Regions from separate parts of the Paenibacillus sp. Y568 genome, predicted to be linked through region 2. Evidence: riboswitches for the same ligand, from Rfam matches in the RefSeq annotation. Region 2 holds a riboswitch; each other region holds the start of a gene.

Region 1 (10,066 bases), on a different contig from region 2:
TTGTATCTCTTCCGTGATCTTCTGCCCATACGTACCAATCCCGATAAGGACTCTCCTTATCTTGAGCGGACTCCATGAACCACGGATGTTCATTACTCGAATGATTAACAACCAAATCCATAATAATTTTAATACCACGTTTATGAGCCTCTTCGATCAACATCTCCATATCTTCCATAGTCCCATAATCAGGATTCACGCTTCTATAATCTGTTACATCATATCCATGATAGCTTGGCGAAGGTTGAATGGGCATGAGCCAGATTCCACCTATACCCAGATCATTTGTCGTCGCTTCATTTCCATCATTCAAGTAATCCAATTTCTCCATTATGCCACGTATATCACCAATACCATCTCCGTCTGAATCATAGAAAGAACGCACAAAAATCTCGTAATAGACGGTTGAGTGCTGTTCATCAATTAGTTGACTTGATTTCGAAACAGATGGTGCTTTCTTCTGTGAACTTGTCGTAGATGTGGTCGTATTTTGTTTATTCTGTTCTGTTTGTGTCACATGAGTGTTATCTTTAGAAGTACAGCCTACCAATAATGTACTTAGCATCGAAACTCCTATTAATCCAAGAGCTAGATGCTTCACACGAATATCTGCCTTTCCTGGTTTTATAACTTTCAAATTATCCCTCCCTTAATTGACTTTTTATAGTCGTTTATGGGTACCATCATAACGGAGGAACACCTGAAGTCAAAACGATGGTAGCGTTATATATCCTTATATTCATTGACTTAGTGAATATAAACAGATTAGATCTATTTATTTCTCCGTTTTTCTCACGAATGATCTAATTTTCTATTATTTATGGTATACTTACTATCATTATGAAAGGTTTGTTATTTACAAGCCGTAGACATTAGATTAAGATATCAAGTGTAAAAATGAATTTCTCGTTTGTTTGATTTAACTTATTTACGCAAACGGTATCATCCGGGAGGTCATTATGTCTGTAACGATTAAAGATGTTGCTAAAAAAGCTGGCGTATCTCCCTCCACGGTATCCCGAGTGCTATCAAATCACCCAAGAATTAGCCGTGAAACTTCTCGGAAGGTAAAGGTCATTCTAGAGGAAATGGGATATCACCCCAATATCATGGCTCAGAGCCTCGTGTCTAAGACAACGAACAGCATTTGCGTTATACTTCCTAAATCTGCTGAAGAACTATTCTTGAATTCATTTTTCATGGAGTTAGTACGTGGGATTGTGACACAAGCTAACCGTTCCGGCTATGATGTTGTACTTAGTTCTGGAGGTAGTGAGCAAGAAGAAGTCGATGTTGTATCTCGTTTAATTAACGGGAAAAGAGTCGACGGTGCTATTCTACTCTATTCGCGTAAAGATGATCCTGTGGTCGAATTTCTACATTCCAATAATCACCCCTTTGTCTTAATTGGGCGCAGTGAGAAATATCCCGACCTACTATCCGTCGATAATGATAATGCTCAAGCCGCATATGATGCTACCAAGCATTTGATTTCCTTTGGACATAGAAGAATTGGATTTGTCAGTGGACCTCCGAATCACGTCGTTTCATTGGATCGACTTAAGGGTTACCAAAGAGCTCTTGAAGAAAGTGGTCTTGAAATGCGCAAGGACTGGATTGTTGAAGGAGAATTCTTACAAGAAAGTGGATACCGAGCAATGTCGTTCTTCATGAACTTGCCTGAGCGTCCGACAGCCTTAGTTGTGGTGGATGATCTTGTATCGTTTGGTGTACTACGTGGTTTACATGAACTGGGATATAAAGTTCCTGATGATCTAAGTATCGTCAGCTTTAATAATATATCAATTGCTGAACTCTCAACACCACCGATAAGTAGCATCGATATTGGTATTTATAATCTAGGCTATACCGCTTCACAAGCTTTAATTCAATGTATTCAACACGACGGAGAAAAGCAGTTTCAGAAGAGACATATTATCCCGCATCGCCTTATGGTAAGGGAATCCTCTATGATCTCCGTAACGGATAAAAGCCATCAAAACTAACATATGGGTCTTTCTGCATTGACTTTTAAGTAGATATTCCCTCATATTAGAGATAAATGAAGCAGCTACTGCTTCATTATATTTTTACTCATGATACAAACGTTTGCACAATAAGGAGGAACCCTATAATGAACGCTACAAATTCCCCTATTCAAGCTTGCTTATTCGACTTAGATGGTGTGCTTGTTGACACTGCGAAATATCACTTTTTAGCATGGAAACGTCTAGCTGATGAGCTAGGATTTGAGTTTACGGAGCAAGACAATGAAAGACTAAAAGGCGTCAGCCGTATGGCTTCCTTAGACATTCTACTTGAGGTTGGTAACGTTCAACTCGATGATGATACAAAGATTGCGCTCGCTGAGAAGAAGAATGCTTGGTACGTCGACTACATTTCATCCATGGATGAATCAGAGATCTTACCTGGCTCACTCTCCTTTCTGAAAGAATTGAAGCAACACGGAATTAAAGTAGCCTTAGGATCTGCTAGCAAAAATGCTATGACTATACTGAATAATGCTAACATCGTTCCTTATTTCGATGCCATCATTGATGGAACCAAGACATCCAATGCCAAACCTGATCCCGAAGTGTTCTTACTCGGTGCAGAAGCTGTTCAAGTAGCACCTGAACATTGTGTCGTATTCGAGGATGCTGAAGCTGGTATAGAAGCAGCGGTTCGTGCAGGAATGCGTTCGATTGGTATTGGATCTCCTGGTACACTGACTCAAGCAGAACTTGTCGTATCTTCACTTAAAGAAATGTCTGTTGAGAAATTACAACGTATGATGTCAGCACAATAGTCGTTTAAACACTTATTCTATCTTTTTTTCTAGAAATGTATTAATCATACTTATATCACAACTTCTGAAGGAGACGATTCATGTGAAGCAATATTTAAAGTTAGATCCGTGGAGCATTATTGAAGAAGGATTCGATCCTCATAATCATGAAATATCAGAAAGTATTTTCAGTATTGGTAATGGATATATGGGACAACGTGCTAATTTCGAAGAAGCATACAGCGGTAGCTCACTTCAAGGTAGTTACATGGCTGGTGTATATTATCCAGATAAAACACGTGTAGGCTGGTGGAAGAACGGTTACCCAGAATACTTCGCAAAAGTGTTGAATTCAACCAACTGGATTGGTATAGATGTTGTTATTGACGGTGAAACACTTGATCTAGCTGTGTGCAAGGTTAAGGATTTCGTACGTGTCCTTAATATGAAAGAAGGAACCCTTTCACGGAGCTTTATCGCTGAGACTCCTGAAGGTAAAGAAGTAAAGATTGAGGCTTTACGCTTCATCAGCATTGCACAGAAAGAGATCGGCGCAATTCGATACGCAGTAACACCACTGAACTTCAGTGGTTCCATTTCTTTGACTCCGTACTTGGATGGCGATGTATCTAATAAAGATTCCAACTATGATGAGAAGTTCTGGTTAGAAGTGTTGAAAGAAGCTACTCCTGAAGATGCTGCTCTAACGATCAAGACAAAGAAGCTAGACTTCCACGTTACATCTGTTATGGCTTACACGCTGCTTAAGAATGGCGAACCTGTCACAGTAACACCTGAATTAATCCATGAGGATAAATATGTCGCTCATCAGATCCAACTTGATGTTCAAGAAAAGGAACAGGTTGTTCTGTACAAATATGTTGCGAATGTGACATCACGTGATCATGGTTTTGGGCAATTATTAGCGGCAGGACGTACACTTCTTACATCAGCTATGGAACTAGGTTTCCAAGAGCTACTTAAAGAACATGTTACGGCATGGGCTGAGAAATGGCGTGAAAGTGATATCGTCATTGAAGGCGATGTAGCCGCACAACAGGCGATTCGTTTCAACATTTTCCAACTTGATCAGACCTATACGGGTGAGGATGACCGTCTTAATATCGGACCTAAAGGGTTTACAGGAGAGAAATACGGCGGAAGTACTTATTGGGATACAGAGGCCTATTGCCTACCCTTCTATTTAAGTACAGCGGATGCATCCATTGCACGCAACCTCTTAATCTATCGTTATAAGCACCTTGAAAAAGCGAAGGAAAATGCTAAGAAGCTTGGATTTAGCAAAGGCGCATTATATCCAATGGTTACGATGAATGGGGAAGAATGTCATAACGAATGGGAAATTACGTTTGAAGAAATTCACCGTAACGGTGCCATTGCTTATGCCATTTATAACTATGTTAATTATACAGGGGATTCAGCTTATCTGGGTCAATATGGCCTTGAAGTTCTCGCAGAAATTTCACGATTCTGGGAAGAGCGCGTTAATTATGTTCCTGCCAAAGATCAATATATGATGCTAGGTGTCACCGGGCCTAATGAATACGAGAACAACGTAAATAACAACTGGTATACAAATAGTATGGCGGTATGGACTATGAAGTACACTTTGGAAGTACTTGATCTTCTACAGAAGAATGAAACAAGTGTATACGAAGAACTTATCGTGAAGTTACATCTTACGGAAGAAGAAACATCCAAATGGAAAGATATCATTGCTAAAATGTACTATCCTTACGATGAAGAACGTCAAGTGTTCTTACAACAAGATGGATTCTTAGATAAAGATCTAACCCCAGTGAAAGAACTAGATCCTTCCAACTTACCTTTGAATCAACAATGGTCCTGGGATCGTATCCTTCGTTCTGCTTACATTAAGCAAGCGGATGTATTGCAAGGCATATTTACATTAAGAGATCAGTTCGACCTAGATACAGTTAAGCGTAACTTCGACTTTTATGAGCCACTTACAGTACATGAGTCATCCCTTTCACCATGTGTCCATTCCATTCTAGCTTGTGAATTGGGATATAAAGAGAAAGCTTATGAGATGTATCTACGTACTTCTCGTCTAGATCTCGACAATTATAACAATGATACAGAAGACGGCTGTCACACAACGAGTATGGCAGGAACTTGGATGTCGGTTGTACACGGATTTGGAGGACTTCGAGTGAAGAATGGCGTGTTATGCTTGAACCCATTCAACCCTGGACACTGGAATTCATTCTCCTTCAAAGTCATGTTCCGTAATTCTCGTCTTAAAGTTACGGTTGGTGAACACGATGTAACCGTTAGTAATGAGACTGAAGCATCTGTTAACGTGAATGTATACGGCAATGATTATACTGTTGGTGGATTAAGTCACATTAAAGTTAGTCTGTAATTACACACAAATAGAACGGGTGCCGTCCTCTCTCAAAGACGGCACCATTGTCTTATATTTATACAAAGGGGCTCTCCCAGAAGGTCAACATTTGACCTGTGGGATAAGCCCCTTTCTTATATAGGTATTCCATCATTCTAGAACATAATTTATATCATCATATCAAGTGGTGGCCGCTCAGCAGGTTTACCAAACAGGTATCCTTGGGCCAGATTAATACCTACGTCCTTACAGAATTGGAAGTCTTCATATCGTTCTATTCCCTCTGCTAATACTTGACCTTTGAACTGTAATGCAGCTTCGGTTATTCTATTGATTTCCCGCTGTTTTACTGGATCTTGATCACAGTGATCAACTAAACTACGGTCGATCTTCACATAATCAGGCTTTAATTCCGACATGAGTTCAATTGTAGAATACCCTGATCCTACATCATCTAATGCAACGGACATGCCCTTTTCTCGATACAGATCAAATATATGTAATAACTGTGGTAAATGTTCTATATTCTCCGTCTCTACAACTTCAAAAACAAAGTCCCCAGGAATTAAATTCAAACGATCAATCGCCTGAAATGTATGACTAAGACAATGTTTAGGGTTGTATATAGATGACGGCAGAAAGTTAATAAATCTCTTAAGTCCATTAGGGACCCACTGTGCACTCGTCTCAATAGCGGTAATTCGTGCTACGCGATCAAGAAAGGAATGTAACCCCGTTTGTCTTGCTACCTCAAATAACTGATAAGGCTGGAATGATTGATACCCTGGTGCCGATCGTAACAAGAACTCAAAACCTATAATCTGTTCATTTGTATCTACAATAGGTTGCATATGGCTTGCAAATTTATCATGACTAATCATATCTACAACGCTTTGATTCTCTAATCTTGCTTCCAACTGAACTAATGGAATCCAGCTATGCTTGTCTTCCGTATGTATTCCCAGTCCTGTGATGAAGATTTTTATATGCGTACGCTCTTCTTGAGGAAGCGTCTTCAAGACATGCAACAGGTCGAATATCTCTTCTTTCTGGTTGTAAGGAACAACTGTACAATCAGCGATCACTTCGGCACCTATTCCTTGTTGTAGTAGCATATGTGTCAGTGAGTTATTAAGGGGCTTGATACGTACAATTCCTTGGTCTTCTATTGGTCGTATGACAGAACATCCGCTGCAACTCATGAATTTCCTCCTTACATATATTGGCGAAAAATGTTGAGTTAATTATACCACGCTAATCTGTTATTAGATGATACATTTGTTATCACGAACTCTTGCTATCGACAAAAAATGGCCTGAGACCTTGTCTCAGACCACACGACTCTCCCCTCTATGCAAACCATTGTCTTTGTTTGTCATCCTTATCCGTGTAATAAATATGTTTAGGGAAGATATCAAGAATGACATAATTAGGATCTTCAGGACCATCAAACCACTTTTTCAAATCATCATTCCATACTTTCTCTTTTAGACTTTCGTCCGTGCAGATGGTACAAGTTCCCTCTATTTCAATAACCTCTTTACTTCCACCTATCTCATATCCAATAAGCAATGAAACGTAAGGGTTTTCCTTCAACTCTTCAACTTTATGTGTTTTTTTGTTGGTAGCTAAATGAATACTCAATCCTTCATTATATAACACCATATATCTCTGCTTTGGCTTATTGCCTTCTATTGTTGCGAGAGAACAAATCTTATTATGGTCTAGTGCTTTCGATATTTCCTGCTCAGTTAAGGTTCTTTCCATAGAAAATCATTCCCTTTCCTCATGTTGTATGAAAAAGACTCACATATGCTTATTGTACCCACCTTTTAAACATAAGAACCGCAACCATGTACACAATTCACAATATCCATTTATTCTCTAGGTTACTGGACACTTATACCGTATTGGATTATAATTCTTGTAGAAATACCCTAACTTCATATGTACAGGGGTGCTGGAATTGGCCGGCTGAGAGTGTGTCCCACAAGACACTGACCCTTATACCTGATCTGGGTAATGCCAGCGTAGGAACGTAACCCGATATGTGATCTATCATATCTATCTTGCGCCCACATGCGTCCCGATTACGGGGCGCTTTTTTGTTGAATACTAACGGGACTTGGAACATACCAAGCTCAACAGAGGAGAGAAATCAGATGAGAAAGAAACACCCCCTGACACTACTTCTAATGTGCCTACTATTGATCGTAATAGCTGGCTGCGGAGGTAACAAGAATGATCCAACAACACAAGCAAGTAATCAGTCTACAGAATCACCTAATGACGGATCATCAACAGAACCTAAGAAATTAAGAGATGTAAAGATTGTGCTGGACTGGACTCCTAACACCAATCATACCGGGCTCTACGTTGCGAAGGATCAAGGCTACTATGAAGAAGAGGGTCTGAACGTAGATATTGTCCAACCAGGATCGGGTGGTGCCGATACGATGGTTGCATCAGGCGCAGTTCCTTTTGGAATTAGCTACCAAGAGAGCGTAACGCAAGCAAGAACGCAGGATGTACCTCTCGTGTCTATTGCGGCAGTGATCCAACACAATACCTCAGGCTTCGCTGCACCTGTAGATCGGAACATTACATCACCGAAGGATTTCGAAGGTAAATCATACGGCGGATGGGGTTCTCCTGTAGAAGAAGCCATCATGAGTTCAATCATGGAGAAAGAAAATTCGGATGTTAAGAAAGTGAAGAGTATCAATATGGGTGATGCTGATTACTTTACGGCAGTTAAGCGTGACATCGATTTCGCATGGATATTCTATGCATGGACCGGTATAGAAGCTGAACTACGTAAAGAGCCGCTCGATATGTTATATGTGAAGGATTATGCTCCAGAGTTAGACTATTACACACCTGTTATTGTGACCAATGAGCAGCAGATCAAAGACGACCCTGAGCTAGTAAAAGCTTTCCTTAAAGCTACAGCCAAAGGATACCAACTTGCCATTGATAACCCTGAAGAAGCTGCTGGGATCCTTAGTAAATCAGTTCCTGAGCTGGATAAAGGTTTAGTTCTAGCAAGCCAAAAGTGGCTTAGTCCCCGCTATACCGACGACGCACCTCGTTGGGGTGAACAAAAGGAAGAAGTATGGCAAGGTTATGCCGATTGGATGTTCAGCCATAAGCTTCTTGATAAACAAATGGATATGAAGCAAGCATATACTAATGATTTTTTAGCTGAGTGATATATATCAACCGTTAATCCCATATTAAATATTGAAAGGGTGAATTATGAATTATGGCAAACACACTATTAAGTATTCAAGTTATTCCGAAGACCCCTGGAAATGAGGATTCTATTCCTTATGTAGATCGTGCTATTGAGGTTATCCAACAATCCGGTGTGAAACACGAGGTTCATTCCCTTGAGACCACCATGGAAGGTGAGCTTAGTCAGTTACTAGACATCGTAAAGAACATGCATAAGGCTCTTGTTGAAGCAGGGAGTCCAAGTGTTATTTCTCAGATCAAAATCGCCCACAATCCAAACGGGATCAGCATGGATAAGTTAACGGAGAAATATCGTCCATGAGATTGGGGTGGAACAAAATCTGGCCGCCCCTTGTGGCGGTCATCTGTTTGTTAGGGTTATGGCAACTATGTACTTCACTTTTTGAGATTGAGAAGTGGATTCTACCCTCTCCGATAGATATTACTCGTGAAGCTTCAGCTCAATCATCTGGATTATGGGAACATACTTTGGCTACAGTAGAATTAACAGGTGTCGGATTCATCATTGGAACCTCCGTAGGCCTTATGATCGCCGTTGTGTTACACCTTATTCCTTTTCTTAAATCGGCCTTGTACCCCCTACTGATTCTCAGTCAAAATATACCTACCATAGCTCTTGCACCACTCCTTATGATCTGGTTCGGTTTCGGTCTTTTGCCTAAAATCATCGTCATTACCCTTGTTTGTTTCTTTCCGGTAGCTGTTGCTATGATGGGAGGACTCAGACAGACGGACCGTATGATGCTTAACTATATGCACATGATTGGAGCAAGTAAGAGACAAATTTTTATTAAATTAGAGCTTCCTCATGCCCTACCCTCACTCTTCTCAGGAATTAAGATTGCAGCTACCTATAGCGTGATGGGTGCCGTCATTGCTGAATGGATCGGTTCGGATAAAGGTATTGGTTATTATATGATGCTTCAAAAAGCTAGTTATCGTACGGACCGTATGTTTATTGCGATTTCCATCATTGTTATTCTTAGTCTTATCATGTTTGCCATCATTGCTCTGATTGAGAAATGGCTTGTTCGGTGGAATCGACAGCAACAAAGATAATCCTATGACATCATAAAGGGCGTGTTACTATTGTTGAAATCCCTTATACAGCAAGAAGAACGTAACTCTCAACATGAAGTTACCTCGACATATCCTGTATTAAAGGTTACCGATATTCATAAGAGTTTTAAAAGGGGACGCCAAAGTCTACCTGTACTGGATGGGGTCTCACTCACGGTGGAGCAAGGAGAGTTTGTCTCGATCGTGGGACCTTCTGGGTGTGGAAAAAGCACACTATTCCAAATTGTTGGTGGATTAGTCCAACCCGATGCAGGGGAAGTATGGATGAATGGACAACAAGTAACGGGTGAGAGAGGTCATATAAGCTTCATGCCTCAACAACCGGCACTGTTTCCATGGCGGACTATTGAGGATAATGTGATTCTCGCGCAGGAAGTGAAGGGAATGTCCAAAAGAGAAGCTCGAGCAGAGGCTCGAGAGTGGATCACTAGAGTTGGTCTATCTGGATTTGAGCAAGCTTACCCACATATGTTATCCGGTGGGATGCAACAGCGAGCTGCTTTCCTGCGCGCCCTACTCAGTCCTGAGGAATTGATGTGCCTAGACGAGCC
Region 2 (10,066 bases):
CAAGATCAGGAGCCTTTGGTGATTTATGCAGCTTCATCTAACTGGAAGTGGCATTTCAGTTACCCAGAGGAAGGGATTGAAACAGTAAACTATCTTAACATCCCAGTTAATCGTCCAATTGAATTACGATTGTATTCTTTCGGTCCAATTACAAGTCTTTGGATACCTCAGCTAGCTGGACAGAAATATGCCATGAGTGACATGGTGAATACCTTGAATTTGGTTGCTGACGAACAAGGATCTTATTTAGGAAGAAATTCTAACTTCAGTGGTAAAGGTACAGCACAGATGGAATTTGAAACACTTGCTATGACTCCTACAAAGTTTGTTGAATGGGTAGATGAGGTTAAGACAACCGCCCCTTCTTTGGAGGAAAAAGAGTTTAAAAACTTACTGTCTACTGCATATGTTGGACGCGAGTCTTTCTCAAATACACACTTATCGTTTAGTCCAGCACCAGGTGATCATTCTGATCATATGAACCATACGGATATGGAGAATGGCAATATGGAACATCAGGATAACAAAGATGTGCATCCTGCACCAGCTACAGAACCTGAACAAACAGAGTTCGATACTGTTCCTAATGTAGATCCAAATCAACCTTTACCTTCATCTCCAGCTGAAGATAGTGACAAAGATATCGATAACACTGATTACACTGGTCACGAAGGTCATGATGGACATTAAGAAAGTAACAAATATTTAAATCACTTCTTAATACATCTAACTTTAATTTTCATATATAAACTGAAAGGAGTCAAATCCTAATGAAATGGGACGAATTTTTCGTTACCGGTGAACCGATGATTTACGGTGCGATGGCAAGTATTGTTCTTGCTACTGTTGCAATCATCGTCGGTCTTACTTACTTTAAAAAATGGGGTTACCTATGGCGCGAATGGCTAACCACTGTAGATCATAAACGTATCGGGGTTATGTACATCCTTTCCGCTCTGATTATGTTGTTCCGTGGCGGGGTAGATGCCATCATGATGCGCTTTCAGACAGCCGTTCCCGAGAACAAGTTTCTGGATGCGCAACATTACAATGAGATTTTCACAACACATGGTCTGATCATGATTCTATTCATGGCTATGCCATTTATTATTGGTATTATGAATGTCGTCATACCGCTCCAGATTGGTGCAAGAGACGTTGCATTCCCACGTTTGAATGCTATTAGCTTCTGGCTTTTCTTCGCAGGTGCTATGTTGTTAAATCTTTCGTTTGTTATCGGAGGATCTCCAGATGCAGGTTGGTCAGCTTACTTCCCGCTTGCAAGTCTAGAGTTTAGTCCTACGGTAGGAAATAACTATTACTCTCTCGCTTTACAGATTTCAGGTATTGGTACATTGCTGACAGGGATTAACTTCATTGTAACGATCCTTAAGATGCGTGCACCAGGCATGAAGCTTATGCGGATGCCGATGTTTACTTGGTCATCCTTGATTACAAGTGTTATTATTACATTTGCTTTCCCAGTTCTTACAGTTGCACTTGCTCTAATGATGTTTGACCGAATCTTCGGATCTCAATTCTTTACCATGTCTAACGGTGGGATGGATATGTTATGGGCCAACCTATTCTGGGTATGGGGACATCCTGAAGTATATATCGTTATTCTTCCTGCATTCGGGATATTCAGTGAAATTATCGCGACATTCTCGAAGAAGAATTTGTACGGTTATACCTCCATGGTCTGGAGTATGGTCGTTATCTCACTCTTGTCCTTCTTAGTATGGGCGCATCACTTCTATACAATGGGTCAAGGCGCTATGGTCAATGGATTCTTCTCCATTACAACAATGGCGATATCCGTTCCTACAGGAGTCAAAATCTTTAACTGGCTATTTACCCTTCGTAAGGGTAAGATCAGCTTCACGACCCCGATGCTCTATTCACTTGCCTTTATTCCAATTTTCACAATTGGTGGTGTAACGGGTGTCATGCTAGCTATGGCTAGTGCCGATTATCAATATCATAATACGATGTTCTTGGTAGCCCATTTCCACTATGTTCTCATTCCTGGTACAGTCTTTGCCGTTATTGCGGGCTTCCACTATTGGTTCCCTAAGGTATTCGGCTTCAAACTTAATGACCGTCTTGGAAAACATGCATTCTGGTGGATTGCAGTTTCATTTAACGTAACCTTCTTCCCACTATTCTTCCTAGGATTGAAAGGGATGGTACGTCGTACGTATACCTATTCAGCAGAAACAGGCTTTGGTCCACTCAACTTACTTTCGTTTGCTGGTGCACTAGGTCTTGCCTTCGGTTTCATCATACTTGTGTATAATATTTACTACAGTATCCGTTATAGTCCACGTGACACAAATGGAGATCCATGGGATGCACGTACGTTGGAATGGGCAACAAGTAGCCCGATTCCTGCATACAACTTCGCTATAACTCCAAACGTCAAGGGTAGAGATGCATTGTGGTCTGCTAAACATGATAACCAACCTATCTTTGATGGTGAGATCGAACCGATCCACTTACCAAGTAATAGTGGTAAACCAGTTATTCTTGCGGGTATCTTCTTCGCCTTTGGATTCTCATTAGTATTCAGTTGGTTTATTCCAGCGATTATATTTGGTATCGGAATTATAATCGTAATGGCTACAATGTCCTTCGACCGAGATCATGGCATTATCATATCCGTCGAAGAAATTATTGAAACAGAAAAGAAATTGCGGGGTGAAACGCTATGAAAATAGATGCCACTAAACCGCTTGAGTATGGGTCAGAGGAGAATAGTAACAAGGTCTTTGGTTTTTGGATCTTTCTAGGAGCTGAAATTGCTCTCTTCGCCACCTTATTCACCGTGTATTTCGTTTTAGTGAATCGTTATGCAACTGGTCCAAATGGTCCTGAGTTGTTCGAATTATCAGGTGTTCTATGGGAAACATTCTTGCTACTTACAAGTAGCTTTACAATTGGTCTAGCAGTTCACAGTATGAGACTTGGTTTGAAGAAACCGATGATGATCTTCTTTGGTCTTACGTTGCTCATGGGTCTAGGTTTCCTTGGCATTGAAATCACGGAATTCTTCACTTATGTACATGAAGGAGCAACATTATCGACAAGTGCCTTTACATCCAGCTTATTCGTACTACTAGGAACACATGGAGCTCACGTAAGCTTTGGTATATTATGGGGAGCATCTATCTTACTCCAAGTTAAGAGACAAGGGTTTACATTGGCAACTGCCAATAAATCCTTTATCTTCTCTCTTTACTGGCATTTCCTAGACGTTGTCTGGATCTTTATCTTTAGCTTTGTTTACCTGAAAGGACTGATGTGACATGATGAAACAGCTATTTCCAATTCGCCATGTAATGGGCTATCTATCCTCCCTCATCCTTTCGGCCATTGCATTAACTGCTTTACTTGATATTCCTTTTGCTTCTAAGATGGCGATCTTAGTTGTTACAGCCATCATACAGGCTTCCTTGCAGCTGTTTGTGTTCATGCACATTAGTGAAATGGCTAGTACCAAAAAGGAACTCTACATCAATATTGCCTATGCTCTTTTCGTTGGTCTGGTCACGATCTTTGGATCGATGTTCATCTTCGTATGGGGCTGGTATAATTAATTAGAGATGTTTATAATGAGAAATGCAGCTTCTCCTACAATGGTAGGCAAGCTGCATTTTTCATTACATAATATATGGCGAGGATTGATACAAATGGAATTTACAGCAGATCAAGTGGCTGAATGGATGGCATCCGAATTAAAGGATAAAGGTAAATTAAATCAAATCGATGCGGTTAAGCATATCTTTGACAACTTCGGTGAAGACTTTATTTACGTGAATGATAATGGCAACCAATCCATATCCAAAGATGTTAAAAAGGCCTTTAAAAAGTTACACAATGGACGAGCAGCGTGGGATCGTGACGGTTTCTTCTGGTATTGGACCTAATCTCTTTATACTTTTCTGTAACAAAAAGGTGCTGGAATGATCCAGCACCTTTTAATGTTTTTTATATTTTATATAACGTCTTCAATCTCTTCTATTTTAATTCTGACTCAGTAGCTTTAATGAAATATTGGACGGATCTTTCACGAACCAACCACCGTCATGATAAGTTACAGTAGTCCCCGCATTCTTTAATTGTACGATCACAGCATCAAGATCAGCATGAGTAGGCAGGACTAATGTGAAATGATCTAATCCTACGGCTTCATCTGGTGCAGGCGGAGCCCCGACTCCAGCCCAGGTATTCAATCCAATGTGGTGATGGTACCCTCCTGCAGATATAAATAACGCCATTCCCCCATAATGAGCGGTAACATCAAACCCCAGAATACCGCAGTAGAATTCCTCTGCCTTTTGCAGGTCAGATACATGGAAATGTACATGTCCAATGATAGTGCCTTCCGCTAACCCGCTCCAAGACTTCCCTTCGGATATCGCAAGTAAGCCATCTACATCAACTGGATCAGTTGTCATGATATATTCCCCAGCTGCATCACGTTTCCAGCTATCCTTGGGTCGATCTGCATAGATCTCAATACCATTGTTATCAGGATCATTAATATACAGAGCCTCACTCACTAGATGATCTCCTTGGCCTACATCTATGTTATTTTTAATTAAATTTTTCAACGATAATCCCAAAGAAACTCGATCTGGCACCAGAATGGCGAAATGATATAACCCTGCTACAGACCTTTCAGGAAGAACTACAGCATTCGCTATTTGCTCTAATATTAACAAAGGATGTCTACCGTCTACCGTAAGCTCTGCCATATTCTCCGTTTGGTTCAGAATTCGTAATCCTACGACCTCTGTATAAAAAGTAACGGAACGTTTCAGATCGCTAATCTTAAGTTTCACTAAGCCAATCTCAGTACTTGGATGTATTTGGTGTGTCATAACCATCTTCCTCTCGCTAATTATTACGATCATATTTAAGCAATATATTTGTAATAGAAATATTTATTTAATAAGATAAATTTATCATGATTGTTTTGCTTAGTCAATATTTATTTGGTATTATAAATAAAAAGATTCAATTAGGAGAGATTATTATGGATATTGGTTCAAATATCCGGTCCATTCGCAAAAGGAAAAACTGGTCTATTCAGCAAATATGTGAACGTACTGGATTATCACAAGGATTTATGAGTCAAGTAGAGAACAATAAGACATCCCCATCCATAGCTACTTTAGATAGCATTGCCCAAGCATTACACGTACCACTCGCATTTCTTCTATTAAAGAACGAAGAACGAATGCAAATCATACGCAAAGACGAACGACGAAAGACTATTCACGGTAAGAAGAACTTTGAAGTTGAACATCTAACGAATCGTGGTAATGTACGAATGATGCTAGTTGAGATGCCCCCAGGCGCCTCAACAGAGGATACTCATGCGCATGCAGGTGAAGAGATGCATTTCATCATACAAGGCACCTTATACGTCGAACAAGGGGAAGATTCTGCTACTCTAAGTGCGGGCGACTCTTTTAGTTGGAAAGCCTGCATACCTCATTACGTTAAGAATGTAGGGAATGAAGTAGCCATCGTATTAATCTCCATTAATAACGATTCAGACGGTGAAGTGTATTAGAATTATTATGATCTCTTCATGTATACATTCCATAAGCTGTAGAAGCTTAAGTGGCGGTAATTTTGGGCCGTGGAATAGGGACGTATTCTGTAATACATCGATTGAAGTAATGCGTTCGTTGTTGCGTGGATCGAAGTATTACAATCTTTGTTACGTCAATTGACGTAATGCGTTCCCCGATACGTGGATCGAAGTAATACGTTCCTTGTTCGTCAATCGAGGTAATGCAATCCTTGTTACATGGATCGGTGGTATCTCAATCTAGGTAATGCAGTCGTGTTACGCTAACCAAGGTAATGCAGTCCGCGTTATGTTAACCGAGGTAATGCAGTCCGCGTTACGCCAATCGGTGGGTCTCAATCGATATAATACAGTCCTTCTAACCCCACATGGTGGCTGATCATTTCATTTAACAGGAAATTTGTAGCTAAGTGTTCTGCTAAGAGTGTACAAGTCATAAATAACAGGAGAATTCCTGTTATTTCATGTTCCTTTTAACAAATATCGCCTACTTGATGAATTGCAAATTCAAGTTACACTCATATTCGTATTGAATATTCAATATTGTTATTGTTATTTGGCATTTCTTTTCCAAGTATTTAGAGACTGAACAAAATCAGAAGTTGTAAGTCTCCTAACCACAAATATTACTTTTCGCTCGCATAACACCTATAGTCTTCGTTATTAGTTAGTATTAGCTATTAGCCTTGATACTTGCGTCGCCATAGGCCTTGAACGTTACATCAATATTGTTAAGTTCCTCAATGTGTAGCGAGTATCCACTAACTGTTTTCTATTTAAATTACCTCCACTACTTTCTATTTACCTTATATCAACTATTTCACTTTCCCCTACTCAATTCTATTTACTTTATACCCACTCCTTTTCATTACTTTCACCGACTCTTTTCCACTTTCCTTATATACTCTTCTATTACCTTATCAACTATTTCCCATTTACCTTATCCAATATACTAAACAAAATACCAGAGCTACGCGACACATCTCGTTCGATGTTAACCAGATGCATGTGTAGCTATATATATATATTTATCTATATATCCGATCGTTTCCTTTCTTCAATCCTTCACTCATCAAATTTGCATGACAAAAAAACAGCCCTACCCCACTTTCACCCTTCAAAGTTGAGGACGCGCTGTCCGTGATCACGATACGTAATCAAGAGACCAACATTGATTCCTCTATTTACTTATATCCAAAGTATGTTATATTGGATGGGTTATTAATTGAATAAGACCTTTGTATTTCACTAGGGGAGTCTAACGACTGAGATGGAGCTAAGAATTTCCGGACCCTTGGAACCTGATCTGGATTATACCAGCGGAGGGAAGTGGAACGAAATCTTCAACTCATGCGATGATTAGCTTGATTGGACTTTTTGACCCACTCATTTCCCTCCGGAAATGGTTGGGTCTTTATTTGTTTATTTTACAGAAAGCGAGGGGATCCCACCAATTTTATCACTACATGATTTATCCTACTCTTTTGCACACCGACCTAATGAATCTCCGCTGTTTCAACAGTTGTCCCTCCAAGTTCATGCAGGTGAATTCATTTCCATTATTGGAGCAAGTGGTTGTGGCAAGAGTACCCTATTCAAGTTAATCGCTGGACTTTTAGAGCCCCTAAGTGGGGAAATTCGGATACATGGAGAACAAGTCACACATCGATTAGGAACAGTCGCATATATGCCTCAAAAGGATCTCCTTCTACCCTGGCGAACCGTTCTAGACAATTGTCTACTCCCTTGGGAGCTTAATCGAGAACAATCCCGTAGAAACAAAGAGGATACTATCACAGAGATTAAGGAAATCTTACACCGCCTCGGCTTAGGAAAATATGAACTTGCCTTTCCAGATGAATTATCCGGTGGTATGCGACAACGTGTCGCTTTTCTCAGAACACTAATTACGGGCCAAGATTTAATGCTACTAGATGAACCCTTTGGTGCACTTGACGCCATGACAAAAAGAGACATGCATCGTTGGTTACTTGAACTTTGGGATGAGCTACATAAGACGGTTCTCTTCATTACACATGATTTAGAAGAAGCTATTCTATTAAGTGACCGAATCTTCCTTATGTCCCATGACAGTGATCAAGGAATACAAGAAATCGTCGTAAATCTCCCTAGACCGAGACATTACGAAATGAACTACGACCCTCAGTTTATAGAATTGAGACAGAATTTGGAGAGACGACTACATGTTACTTAAACGCTGGGCACTTGATTATGGATGGTTTGTACTTGTCTTACTTGTACTCTTACTATCTTGGGAGTCCGTTGTCACATTAGGCTGGGTCCCTTCTTTTATTATTCCCGCGCCAAGCTCAATTGTCCGTGCATTATTCAACAATCGGCAGCTATTGCTTGGTCAACATTTGATCGCTACTTTAGAAGAGGTTTCTTTAGGTTTTATATTCTCTGTCATCGTTGGCACTATTTTGGCTACGGCTATGCATATCTTTCGTTCAATTGAGAAAGCTTTCTATCCTTTCTTGATTATTAGCCAGACTATACCTTTAATCGCACTTTCTCCTATCTTCATCATGTGGTTTGGTTACACCCTTTGGAGCAAAGTTGCCGTGATCTTCCTGACGGCCTTCTTTCCGATCGTTGTGAGTACTTATGATGGCCTTAAGAAGGGTGATCGCGATTATATAGAGCTACTGATGACGATGGGAGCTAACCGTTGGGATATTCTTCGGAAGATTGAAGTTCCGCTGGCCTTGCCTTCCTTTTTCTCAGGACTGAAGCTCTCCATCGTATATTGTGTCGTGGGAGCTACCATTGGCGAATGGTTAGGAGGTACGAAGGGGTTAGGTTACTTTAGTCGTCGAATGTCGAGCAATATGCATACAGATGCCATGTTCGCATTCATACTTATCCTCTCTTTACTTGGCATTTCCCTTTTTATGTTGATTGTAATCTTAGAGAAACAATTTCTTAAGAGGAGAGGAACTACGAAATGACATCAACTAGGAAAGCAACGATAACCATACTACTAATATGCACTCTTTTATCAATCACAGGTTGTCGTTATGGAACGAGTTCACAGCAGCAAGTCACTTCGCAACTCTCTTCATCTGCGGAAAAAGAACAACTTCAAGACCTATCGATCATGCTCGATTGGTATCCAAATGCTGTTCATTCCTTCTTGTACGCAGCACAAAAGAATGGATATTTCGCGGAACAAGGATTAAACGTTACGATTCAAATGCCAGCAGATACCAACGACTCTTTAAAATTAGTTGCCGCTGGACAAATTGATCTGTCCCTTAGCTATCAACCACAGGTACTTATGGCACGCGGTGAACATATTCCAGTGAAATCGATCTCCGCAATCGTGAGACATCCGCTCAATCATCTCATGGTGCCTGCTGATGGAACAATTATTCCCCTAAAGACCTAGTAGGTACAACCGTTGGATACTCGTCCATTCCTCTATATGAAGCGATGATTAGGAACGATGGAGGAGATCCTGAGAAGGTCAACATGGTCAATCTAGGTTATGATCTGATTCCATCAATCGCTACTTCAAAAGTTGATGCCATAATGGGTGGTTTCATCAATCACGAACAACTGATCCTAGCTAAGCAAGGGCACCCCATGCTCGCTATGAATCCTACAGATTATGGAGTACCCGATTATTATGAACTCGTACTTGTCGCAAGCGATCAAGGTATGAAAGAGAACCATGAGCTATTGGCTAAATTTATTACAGCCATTGGCGAAGGGCAAGAATACATACAACAACATCCTGATCAAGCTCTTTCTATACTTTTCGAACATGAAGACCAGACATCACCACTCGATAAAGAAATAGAAACGAAGAGCTTACAGATTCTATTACCTCTTATGGACCCTGAAGGCCATCCTTTCGGATACCAAGCTCCAGAATCATGGAAGAACGTTTAACAATGGTTAATCAGTAACAAGCTGCTATCCAAATCGATAGACGTTAATGATGCATTTATCAATTTCTAATTCATTCTAAGGAGGAAATAATGATGTCATTTCTACAAAAGGTACGTCAAAAGAATCCACTTGTTCACAACATAACCAATACGGTAGTTACCAATTTCACTGCAAATGGGTTACTTGCCTTAGGTGCCTCCCCCTTTATGGCAGATGGCCAAGAAGAAGTTGCCGAAGTGGCAAAACTTGCAGATGCCGTTCTACTCAACATGGGTACTCTGAATGAACGGATTGTAGAATCAATCCTTATCGCAGGTCAATCAGCCAATGAGAATCATGTTCCCGTCGTTTTTGATCCAGTCGGTGCAGGTGCTACTTCCTATCGCACGACTATAGCACAACAAATATCTCAAGAAGTTAAACTTACCGTACTTCGCGGAAATGTCGCTGAAGTAGCCCATGTTGTTGGTGAGAAATGGTCCATTAAAGGGGTCGATGCTGGTTCGGGTGAGGGTAATGTGATTCAGTTAGCGCAAAAGGCAG
Region 3 (10,066 bases), on a different contig from region 2:
ATGGAAGCAGGATGCGATAGAGTATGGGTTGTTTAGTGAGGGGGAATATTGCTTGCCAGTCTTCGGTTACCTAGAAGATTATCGGTTAGTCAAGTACCGGTTCTCATCTGATCAAACGTTGCATTTTGCGATAAGTAATGTGATGAACGAAGTGATGAATGGGTTAAAGCCAGAGGGGATTCATATCGGATACAACGTAAGGACTTCGGTTCTCCTTTTCTCTTATAGACCTAGCCTCAAAATGAATATTTACGATGAAACGATTTCTCATCTGAAGCTCATTCAGTCCACTTTGTTTAAAGTGCTTAAAGTTCGCATGTCTTTCATTATGGGCACCGGTTGTGATACGCCGGAAATTCTAAAGCAGAGATTGAATGAATTACTTGTGAATGAAGAACAGCGTTTTTACTTAGAAACAGGTGAGATTACAAAAAAGAGATCCACAACTGAATTCAATCTTGGACAGAATCTTTTCGCTTACTATGATCAGACTAGTTCAGAACTTCGTGAAGTGTTACTAGAGAAGCGATCGTCCAAAGCTCGAGAGGTTGCCAATGTATGTATTTCACTTATAAAGAAGGAAAGGTACCCATCAGAGATGGTTAAGGATTGGATGCTCAAGTTACTTCTCGATTTAAAACTTAAGTTATATTCACGCCAATCGATTCGACCCTCCTATTCGGCAGATACCCTACACAAAGAAATCGTGGATATAGATTCAATATCTGAGCTAGGTGTATGGTTGAATGAGCATCTAGAATCGATCGCAGCGGTGTCGGGAACAGGAGTCGGAGCAAGCAAAAGGGTGGAAGTGGCGGAGGCTTGTAAATACGTATCTCTTCGATTGAATACAAGAATTAGTTTAGATGAGGTGGCAGACCATCTCCATCTGAACTCTAGTTATTTCAGTAGGTTGTTCAAGAAGGAGTCAGGGATGACTTTTATCGAATACGTTACAGGGCTGAAGATGGAGCGGGCTAAAGAACTGCTGGATCAGACCAATAATACGGTAGGTACGATTTGTGAACTGCTCGGATATGACAACCAGAGCTATTTCATTAAGACATTTAAAGCCCATGCAGGTGTCACTCCGGTGGAGTACAGGGGATAGTAGAATCACAAGACTTAAATCTATTAAAAATACAGTCGATGGGTAGGTGGTTAGAAATGAAGACATTTGGTAAACATGAATGGTTAGAAGAAGCATGGACAAAATCATTAGAGAAAACACAGCGTAATAGTCAACGAATAGGGGCAGGATTCCCTCACGCGAGTCAAGGGGGTACTTATACATTAGAAGAGCCGTTCTGGTGGACAGCAGGTTTCTGGCCGGGGATATTGTGGCTTCTATACAACGATAGCCAAAATAATAGCTTGAAGGTTATAGCGGAACAATGCGAAGAAAAATTGGATGCCGTACTGAACGACTATGTACGTCTAGATCATGATCTGGGCTTTATGTGGACATTAACGAGCATAGCCTCGTATAAGATAATAGGTAACGAGATCTCGAAAGTGAGGGCCATGAAGGCCGCCAATTTCTTAGCTGCTCGATTTAACTTGAAGGGTCGGTACATCCGTGCTTGGAATCCGTGGTATGAAGGCGAAGACAATACTGGATTAGCTATTATCGATTGTGCAATGAATACCTCACTCCTGTTCTGGGCGTCCGAGATTAGTAGTGATCCTCGCTATCGCCACATCGCAGAAGCACATATGGATACTGTGCTTGAGCATTTCATCCGACCAGATGGATCTGTCTATCATATTGTGAAGTTCGATCCGCATACGGGAGAGTTCATAGAGGGAATAGGTGGACAGGGTTATGCACCAGAATCGGCCTGGTCACGGGGGGCTGCATGGGCGTTATATGGATTGACGTTAGCCTATCATCATACAGGTAAGAAGGCATATCTTGATGCCGCGAAGCGCGTTGCACACTTCTTCCTCAGTCGACTACCGGAAGATCTTGTACCGCACTGGGATTTCCGAGCGCCATTCGAAGAACGGAAATTCAGAGATTCATCTGCAGGTGCATGCGCAGCGAGCGGGCTACTATTACTTTCTGAGAAAGTGGATGAGCTAGAAGAGTCTGTCTATCGAGAACCAGCTGAACGAATGCTAGAATCACTGTACCAAAATTATGGTGCATGGGACGATACTAGCGAAGAAGGACTGATTCTTCATGGAACAAGCCATTATCCAGGTGGACAGAATGTTGACGTGCCACTAATATACGGAGATTTTTTCTTTGTGGAAGGGCTAGCACGACTAAGAGGTAAAGGACCGTTTTATTGGGAATAAGTTGTACATACAGATGTAATCGCATTCCAAATATCAGTTGGTATCGATAGAAGATTATACAGGAATCGTTAAGTGTGGAGAGTGGGTTATATGAATATGTATGGGAATCAGATTAGTCTAAATCCATTACAAACAAAGCAGGATATGGAAGAGGCATTCCGGCAAATTACCTACCCGTTAAAATCACATTATAGCGAGGGTAATACACGTTTACAAATAGGAAATACTGGATCTGGATGTCCATCATCCAGTGCAGAGATAGAAGGATTCTCGCGAGTACTGTGGGGACTTATACCGTTGCTAGCAGGAGGCGTTGAAGAGGGGCTCTGGGACATCTGTTTAGAGGGGATTCGTAACGGAACTAACCCTGAACATGTTGAATACTGGGGAGCTGTAGCTGATTATGATCAGCGACTGGTGGAAATGGCAGCGTTCGGGTTCGCCCTTGCGTTAATTCCTGATCGAATCTGGGGTCCCCTGAATGAACTAGAAAGACTTCATTTGTATCAATGATTAGATCAGATCAACCAACATCCTTGTCATGATTGTAACTGGTTATTTTTTAACGTACTGGTCAATATGGGCTTCCGTAAAATAGGACTTCCTTTCGACAAAGAACAAATGGAAAGCAACTTGAATCGAATCGATGATTTCTATATGTCTGAAGGTTGGTACTCTGATGGGGTCGGCGCACACGTCGATTACTACGGTCCATTCGCTATTCATTATTATAGTCTCTTATATGTGAAATTAATGGGTGAAGAGGATCCCGTGAGAACACGAATTTACAAGGAGAGAGCAATGGAATTTGCGAATGAATTCATCCATTGGTTCACACCTGAGGGTGCAGCTCTTCCTTATGGAAGAAGTTTAAGTTATCGATTCGCACAGTCGGCATTCTGGAGCGCAATGGCTTTTGCGGAAATAGATTCTCTACCGCTAGGAGTCATAAAGGGACTCATTATGCGTAATTTATGTTGGTGGTTCCAGCAACCTATATTTGATGCACATGGTGTGCTTACGATAGGGTATGCCTATCCGAATCTGATCTTGGCTGAGAATTACAATGCTCCGGGGTCTCCTTATTGGGCAATGAAGACATTTCTCCCCTTAGCTCTTTCTGAGGATCACCCTTTCTGGCAAGCGGAAGAGTTACCGTTACCACTGATCAGTAACATGAAAGTGCAGTTGCCTGCTCATTTGGTCATCTGTCGTGAAGAGGAGAATGGACATGTAACTGCATTTAACACAGGTCATTTATCATCGAATGAACACACACATACTTCGGCTAAATATGAGAAGTTCGTCTATTCAACGGCTTTTGGATTTAGTGTACCAAGAGCAGAGTGGGGGTTGTCCCAAGGGGCTTTCGATTCGATGTTAGCTCTAAGCGAATGTGACAACATCTTCCGTGTCAAAAGGAAGAATGAGGAGTCCTTCATCAAGGACAATGTGCTGTTTGCAAGATGGAAGCCTTGGTCCAATGTAGAGGTGAAGTCATGGATCATAGCAGGCCTTCCATGGCATATACGCATCCATAGGGTAGGGACACAGAGGCAGTTAGATGTGGCTGAGGGTGGATTCGCACTGGGGTTAGAGTTCGATCAAGTGGCATCCTTAAGCGAGATCGGAGTGATAGCATCCAATTCTCATGGGAAAAGCGGCATTCGTAATGTAAAGGGGTATACGCAAGCTGATATTATTTATGCAAATGCGAATACGAACATTATGCAGACCCGAACAGGGATTCCAACGCTACAAGCAAGGTTGGAGTCAGGTGTCCATTGGTTGATATCCGCTGTACTCGGTGAGTCAGGAACATCAGGCAAGGAACGATGCACACAAATTGATCCCATGGATTCATTGAATGTGCGTATCGAAACCAAAGAGATCATGATTACGACGCAGCGTGGAATGTTAATTACAATCAAGATGGACTGAATGATTTGAATGTAGTGTACAGAAGTGGCGTAAGTGGCGGAATTGTAAATGTAAATATTTTCATTACATTAGAATTAAACAAATAGGAGGTTTTGATATATCATAAAGAATAGAAATGATTTGGATGGGCATGACGTAACATATAAAGAAGTAGAAAGAGGCTGAGACAGATGAGTTATCTGAAATGGTTAGAAAGCTGGTATGCAAGTTATTGTGATGATGAATGGGAGCAAACCCATGTATTGAAGATTGAATCCATAGATACGCCAGGATGGAGAGTGACCATTCCATTACTTGAAACGGAATTGGAAGGTAAACCTTTAAATGAAATTATCCTCGATCGAGATGACAATGACTGGGTAAGATGTTGGATTAAAGAGGGTTATTTTGAAGGTGCGGGTGGATTACGTAATCTAGAAGAGATGATACAGCTCTTTAAGGAATGGGCAGAAGGATAGGTTAGAGATTAGAGATACCTATTTTCTCAATGATTATGATGGAATAGAAGAATAGTGTTTATTTTTAAAAGCAGATGTTGAAAGGTGAAACCAATGAAAATAGCTTTTTTTGATTCAGGATTAGGCGGATTAACGGTACTAGCTGAGGCCATCAAGCAACTCCCACAGGAGGAGTATATTTATTATGCGGATACACTTCATGTTCCTTATGGAACCAAATCAACGGAAGAAGTAAAACGGTATGTAAAAACTGCAATTGAAACGCTGATGAAAGAACAACAAGTGAAGGCGATCGTCATAGCTTGTAACACGGCAACCAGTATAGCGGTTGCAGAATTAAGAAGTACTTATCGTATACCCATTGTGGGTATGGAACCTGCTGTTAAACCGGCTATAGAGATAACTAGATCAACGGGAAAAAGAGTGCTTGTCTTTGCTACTCCGTTGACTTTGAGATTATCTAAGTACACAGATTTAGTATCTAGAATAGATGATCAATGCATCGTAGATTCGTTACCATTACCCGAGTTAGTTGAATTCTGTGAGGATTTAAATTTCGATACGGATACGATAGTAGAGTACTTCAAGTGTAAACTATCAGAATTCGATCTCAGTACATATGGAACGATTGTTCTAGGGTGTACGCATTATCCCTTTTATAAAGACATATTAACACAAATGTTACCCGATCATATTCATATCGTTGATGGAAGTAAGGGTACTGTGAATCGATTAAGAAAAGTGTTAAAAGGTAATCTTCAACGGAATGCTCAAGGAGAAACGAAGACCACCCTTTTATGCTCGAGTCGTGATTCAGGATACGTGCTAAAGATGGAAAGAGCACTGGGAATCGTCTTAAATAAAGTAACGTAATTGGGTGATAACGAAATGTTATCTTTAGAAAAAAAGGTTTCTATTTTTCCAATATTTATGTTACTATGAATTTTAATTAAATACGTTAGATCACTAGGGGTGCTATTTGGCTGAGACGGAATGGATAATTCCAAACCCTTTGAACCTGATCTGGATTATACCAGCGTAGGGAAGTGAGCTCAAAGACATGGTTATCATAAGTTTTGTATGCGTATATACGTTTACATTATTTTTACTATAGTTATAGGGCCACCTTCTATGTAGAAGGTGGCCCTTTTTGTTGATTTCTATGTTTACATGTTGTTAACGAGAAGAGTAGTCAGGGGGAAGGGAGGTTGATTGCAGTGACGGCGAGAGAGTTACATGTGATCTCTAATGGTCAATCCAATTTGGAGCACTTTGCGAAGATAGCAGCGCTTATACATCCTTATGTGACTGCCTTTCATTTACGGGAGAAATTATGCAGTGCGTCTGAAATCTGGGAAGGAGCACTAGCTATGAATGCAGGTGGAGTTCCTCTCAGTAAAGTAATAATTAACGATCGAGTGGACATTGCTTGGGCGACGGGTGCGCTGGGAGTCCAATTAGGTAGCCATAGCTTACAAGTACAGGTAGTAAGGCGAGATTTTCCGAGAATGTTAATAGGACGTTCTGTTCATGATGTCGATGAAGCAGTAGCGATGTGCAATGAAGGTGCTGATTATTTGATGTATGGGCATATCTTTCCGACAGATTCTAAGCCTAACCAGGCAGCCAGAGGAATACGAGCATTAGAGGAAGTGGTGCAAAAAGTTTCTATTCCAGTTATTGCGATTGGAGGGATTAAGCCGGATCATGTGCATCAGATCATGACATCTGGAGCTGCTGGTATTGCAGTATTATCGGGTATTACAGAAAGCCATAATCCCTTAAAGTCCGTAAAAGACTATCGTGAGGCATTAGACAGTCAAAGTATATGGGTTCTAAAGGAGTGATTTCGAAGCGAAAGATGAAGTAAGTACTTACAAATGAAGGAGGACAATGATCAGATGAAGCAAATAGAACATATGAGGGGCGATGCGAATAGAAGAGGACAGTCAAGTCGATGCTCCTGAATTGTGCGCAGCATTTGCACAAGCTGCAGTAGCCCTTGGAGCACAAATAAAAGAGTTTACTGAGGTGAAATCATTCCTTCAGGAGTGTGGAGCGGATCTCTTCTTGCACAGGTTGGAGTAACATGTCCAATTTATCCGGTTAAGGGAGAGTGTTTCTCTGTTTTGAGTCATATCCCACTACTTCAATCCACAATAGTTAGTCACGGATGCTATTTAGTTCCGAAGAAGGGAGGACGTATCGTGGTTGGAGCAACGGCGAACGCACATAGCTATGATCGAAGGGTATCTCTAGGTGGCATCTCCAAACTGTTAGATGCAGCGAAGCGACTCTTACCAGATATTGTTGACGCAGAGTGGGAGCGTGTTTGGAGCGGTTTACGTCCACAGACACTGGATGGGTTACCTTATTTGGGTGAACATCCTCAGTGGAAAGGATTATATGTTGCAACAGGTCACTATCGTAATGGTATTCTACTTAGTCCAATGACTGGGAAGCTTGTAGCAGATTGGGTCGAAGGAAAGAAGGAAGAGGAGCTTTCTCTAGAGGCTTATCGAGTAGATCGGCATGAGAAAAGTGTGCTAGACAAGGAAGGGGCTCCAGTATGATGATCGAAGTTAATGGAGAACGAATTGATATTCCTAATGATTGTAGGAAAATGGCAGACGTATTAGTACATTTTGGCTTGGAGAACAAGATGCTTATTTTCGAGTTGAATAAGCAAATTTTAGAAAAATCAGATCATGACAAGACGCATTTATCGGATGGAGACCGAGTTGAGATCGTTCATTTTGTAGGGGGTGGCTAACATCTGGAAGATAGCTACAACAGCAGAAGAGGCGGTTCGGAGTGCTAAATTAGCGAAGGCATCTGGATTATGCGATATGATTAAGGTTGAAGTGATTGGGGATTGGAAGACGCTGTTACCCGATCCAGTGGAGACGTTAAAAGCCTCAGAGATGTTATTACATGAAGGATTTATCGTTCTGCCCTACACATCAGATGATGTGTTGTTAGCCAAAAGGCTACAAGATTTAGGTGTTCATGCCATCATGCCGGGTGCGTCACCCATTGGAACAGGTCAAGGTATCATTAATCCGTTGAACCTATCTTTTATTATTGAGCAAGCAACAGTTCCTGTCATTGTGGATGCAGGGATAGGAAGTCCTGCGGATGCAGCATTTGCTATGGAGCTTGGGGCAGATGCCGTATTACTTAATACTGCTGTTTCAGGGGCACAAGATCCGGTGAAGATGGCCTTAGCCATGAAACTTGCTATTACAGCAGGTAGATTAGGATTCGAGGCAGGCAGAATTCCGAAGAAAAGGTATGCCTCCGCAAGTAGTCCGATGGAGGGTTGGAGTAGTACTTAAGTAGAGTAACTTTTGTTTGTTACTAGCGTAATTCACATGATATCAAGCAGCCTAGCGGAGAGATCTGTCTAGGTTTCTTAGTGATGATTTTACCGTTGATGAAGTTTGTACCATTATTTGTTATATTTAGTAAAATGATAATAAAGGATGGGGTAATGATGATTCGGTTATGTGGTGTAAATGATATAGAGACAATCTATGATATTATTAATGATGCTGCGCAAGCCTATAAAGGAATCATACCTAAAAATCGATATAAGGAACCCTATATGACTCTAGATGAATTAAATGAAGAGATTAATGATGGAGTGTTACTTTGGGGATACGAGATAGATAATGAGATTGTTGGCGTGATGGGATTGCAAGAGAAAGGCGAAGTTTCACTGATACGTCATGCTTATGTACGAACAGATCAGCGTAGTAAAGGGATCGGGGGGAATTTATTATCTTTTTTGATTAGATATACGAAGAAGACCATACTGATCGGTACTTGGGAGTCGGCATTCTGGGCCATCGGATTCTATGAGAAATATGGATTTCAGGTTGTATCTAAGGAATCTAAAGAGAACTTATTACGTCAATACTGGCATGTGCCGTATGAACAGATTCAAACATCTGTCGTGTTAACAAATGAGCCTAGTTTTAATTGAATTGTATTAAGGAGGAAAATGCATGATGAAAATAATAAAGCAGTATCTACCTAGTATCTTGATCGCACTTGTCGTATCCATTGGGGTTCGCACCTATGTCGCAGAAGCAATGAAGGTACCTACGGGGTCCATGATCCCTACGATTCATATCAACGATCATCTGATTGTGGAGAAATTAATGTGGATTACAAATCTAAATCACGGAGATATCATTGTATTTCAAGCTCCAACAGAAGATAAGAAATATGTTAAAAGATTAATTGGATTACCTGGTGATGAAATTGAAATAAAAGAGGGAGAACTCTATCGCAACAACCAGATGGTGAGTGAACCCTATATAAATGAAAAAATGAATTATAACTATGGACCTATCGTTGTACCTGCAGATAAATACTTTTTCTTAGGTGACAATCGGAATAATAGCTTTGACTCCCATGCGTGGGTTGATCCTTTTATAGATAAGGAAAAATTGATTGGAAAAGTCATGATTGAAATCCCTACACATGCTTGGTTCGATTAACCAATAGGAAGGAGTCACTCCAGTGATGAGTCAGTTCGTTCAAGCCCGTTCGAAAGAAATCCTATATCATGAACAATTCTATGCAGAGACAGAGCTTTTTGAAGCAGGTAGTTGGTTGGCGCGCCCCGTAAAAATAGTTATGGATACCTTGAACTTACTCAATATGGCTAATATTTCGGTGTTGGACTTAGGATGTGGGGTAGGACGAAATAGTATTCCTATCGCTCAAGAGGTTAAGAATAATAATGGCACGGTTACTTGCGTAGACCTAATACCCTCTGCCATTGATTTACTTCATAAGAATGCGTTGAAATATGAGGTTGAAGATATTATCGTAGCGGAAGTTGCAGACGTTGAAAAGTATGATATGCCCACAGACAAATATGATTATATCGTGGCTTGTTCCTGTCTTGAGCACGTAAGTTCAGAGGAAGCATTCCTATCTCAACTAAAACAGATGCAGACAGGAACAAAGAATAACGGGATTCATTGTATATTAATGAGCACAGACGTTAAGGAAATCGAGGTTCATTCAGGATTAGAGCATCAGGGGCTTATCGAATTAAATCTGACGACAGAACATGCCTTCTCGTTATTAAGGGATACATACCATGATTGGAACATCGTGAAAGAACATCAAATACAACAAGAAGTGATTGAGAATATAAACGGTACCGAGATTATTTACAGAAGCCAATGGATTACATTTGTTGCCGTTAAACAGATACAGATTCCATAAAATGATGTTAAAGAAATAAAAAATTGAAGACATGTGTCGAACATGGTATGATTTCTTGACGTGTCCTTCTAGTGGAAGAAGGAAATTATACATGAATGAATCCCAGCAGATGAGGG

Evidence for each region. Region 2 has a riboswitch for thiamine pyrophosphate ahead of AC1D7X_RS24960 (ABC transporter ATP-binding protein). Riboswitches for the same ligand answer to the same signal wherever they lie in the genome.
Region 1: linked by a shared signal. The riboswitch ahead of AC1D7X_RS05740 (ABC transporter substrate-binding protein) and the one ahead of AC1D7X_RS24960 (ABC transporter ATP-binding protein) in region 2 are both predicted to bind thiamine pyrophosphate.
Region 3: linked by a shared signal. The riboswitch ahead of AC1D7X_RS18435 (thiamine phosphate synthase) and the one ahead of AC1D7X_RS24960 (ABC transporter ATP-binding protein) in region 2 are both predicted to bind thiamine pyrophosphate.

Annotation. Positions count from the first base shown of each region.
Region 1 is NZ_JCAIUM010000003.1:129,042-139,107, reverse strand. It holds gene AC1D7X_RS05770 (alpha-amylase family glycosyl hydrolase) at 1-637, opposite strand, end outside; gene AC1D7X_RS05765 (LacI family DNA-binding transcriptional regulator) at 960-2,006, shown strand; gene pgmB (beta-phosphoglucomutase) at 2,135-2,809, shown strand; gene AC1D7X_RS05755 (glycoside hydrolase family 65 protein) at 2,892-5,195, shown strand; gene AC1D7X_RS05750 (EAL domain-containing protein) at 5,345-6,379, opposite strand; gene AC1D7X_RS05745 (pyridoxamine 5'-phosphate oxidase family protein) at 6,528-6,944, opposite strand; TPP riboswitch at 7,121-7,232, shown strand; gene AC1D7X_RS05740 (ABC transporter substrate-binding protein) at 7,340-8,389, shown strand; gene AC1D7X_RS05735 (thiamine-binding protein) at 8,443-8,736, shown strand; gene AC1D7X_RS05730 (ABC transporter permease) at 8,733-9,494, shown strand; gene AC1D7X_RS05725 (ABC transporter ATP-binding protein) at 9,528-10,066, shown strand, end outside.
Region 2 is NZ_JCAIUM010000031.1:4,795-14,860, reverse strand. It holds gene qoxA (cytochrome aa3 quinol oxidase subunit II) at 1-690, shown strand, start outside; gene qoxB (cytochrome aa3 quinol oxidase subunit I) at 771-2,714, shown strand; gene AC1D7X_RS24985 (cytochrome (ubi)quinol oxidase subunit III) at 2,711-3,307, shown strand; gene qoxD (cytochrome aa3 quinol oxidase subunit IV) at 3,312-3,599, shown strand; gene AC1D7X_RS24975 (DUF6953 family protein) at 3,693-3,929, shown strand; gene AC1D7X_RS24970 (VOC family protein) at 4,026-4,886, opposite strand; gene AC1D7X_RS24965 (helix-turn-helix domain-containing protein) at 5,042-5,584, shown strand; TPP riboswitch at 6,846-6,950, shown strand; gene AC1D7X_RS24960 (ABC transporter ATP-binding protein) at 7,128-7,820, shown strand; gene AC1D7X_RS24955 (ABC transporter permease) at 7,810-8,577, shown strand; gene AC1D7X_RS24950 (ABC transporter substrate-binding protein) at 8,574-9,017, shown strand; gene AC1D7X_RS24945 (ABC transporter substrate-binding protein) at 9,062-9,523, shown strand; gene thiM (hydroxyethylthiazole kinase) at 9,616-10,066, shown strand, end outside.
Region 3 is NZ_JCAIUM010000014.1:10,862-20,927, reverse strand. It holds gene AC1D7X_RS18460 (response regulator transcription factor) at 1-1,111, shown strand, start outside; gene AC1D7X_RS18455 (glycoside hydrolase family 88 protein) at 1,168-2,304, shown strand; partial or broken gene AC1D7X_RS18450 (DUF2264 domain-containing protein) at 2,401-4,245, shown strand; gene AC1D7X_RS18445 (immunity 53 family protein) at 4,416-4,703, shown strand; gene murI (glutamate racemase) at 4,797-5,576, shown strand; TPP riboswitch at 5,662-5,765, shown strand; gene AC1D7X_RS18435 (thiamine phosphate synthase) at 5,921-6,550, shown strand; gene AC1D7X_RS18430 (hypothetical protein) at 6,633-6,791, shown strand; gene AC1D7X_RS18425 (FAD-dependent oxidoreductase) at 6,755-7,276, shown strand; gene thiS (sulfur carrier protein ThiS) at 7,273-7,476, shown strand; partial or broken gene AC1D7X_RS18415 (thiazole synthase) at 7,490-8,041, shown strand; gene AC1D7X_RS18410 (GNAT family N-acetyltransferase) at 8,197-8,691, shown strand; gene lepB (signal peptidase I) at 8,714-9,211, shown strand; gene AC1D7X_RS18400 (class I SAM-dependent methyltransferase) at 9,237-9,950, shown strand.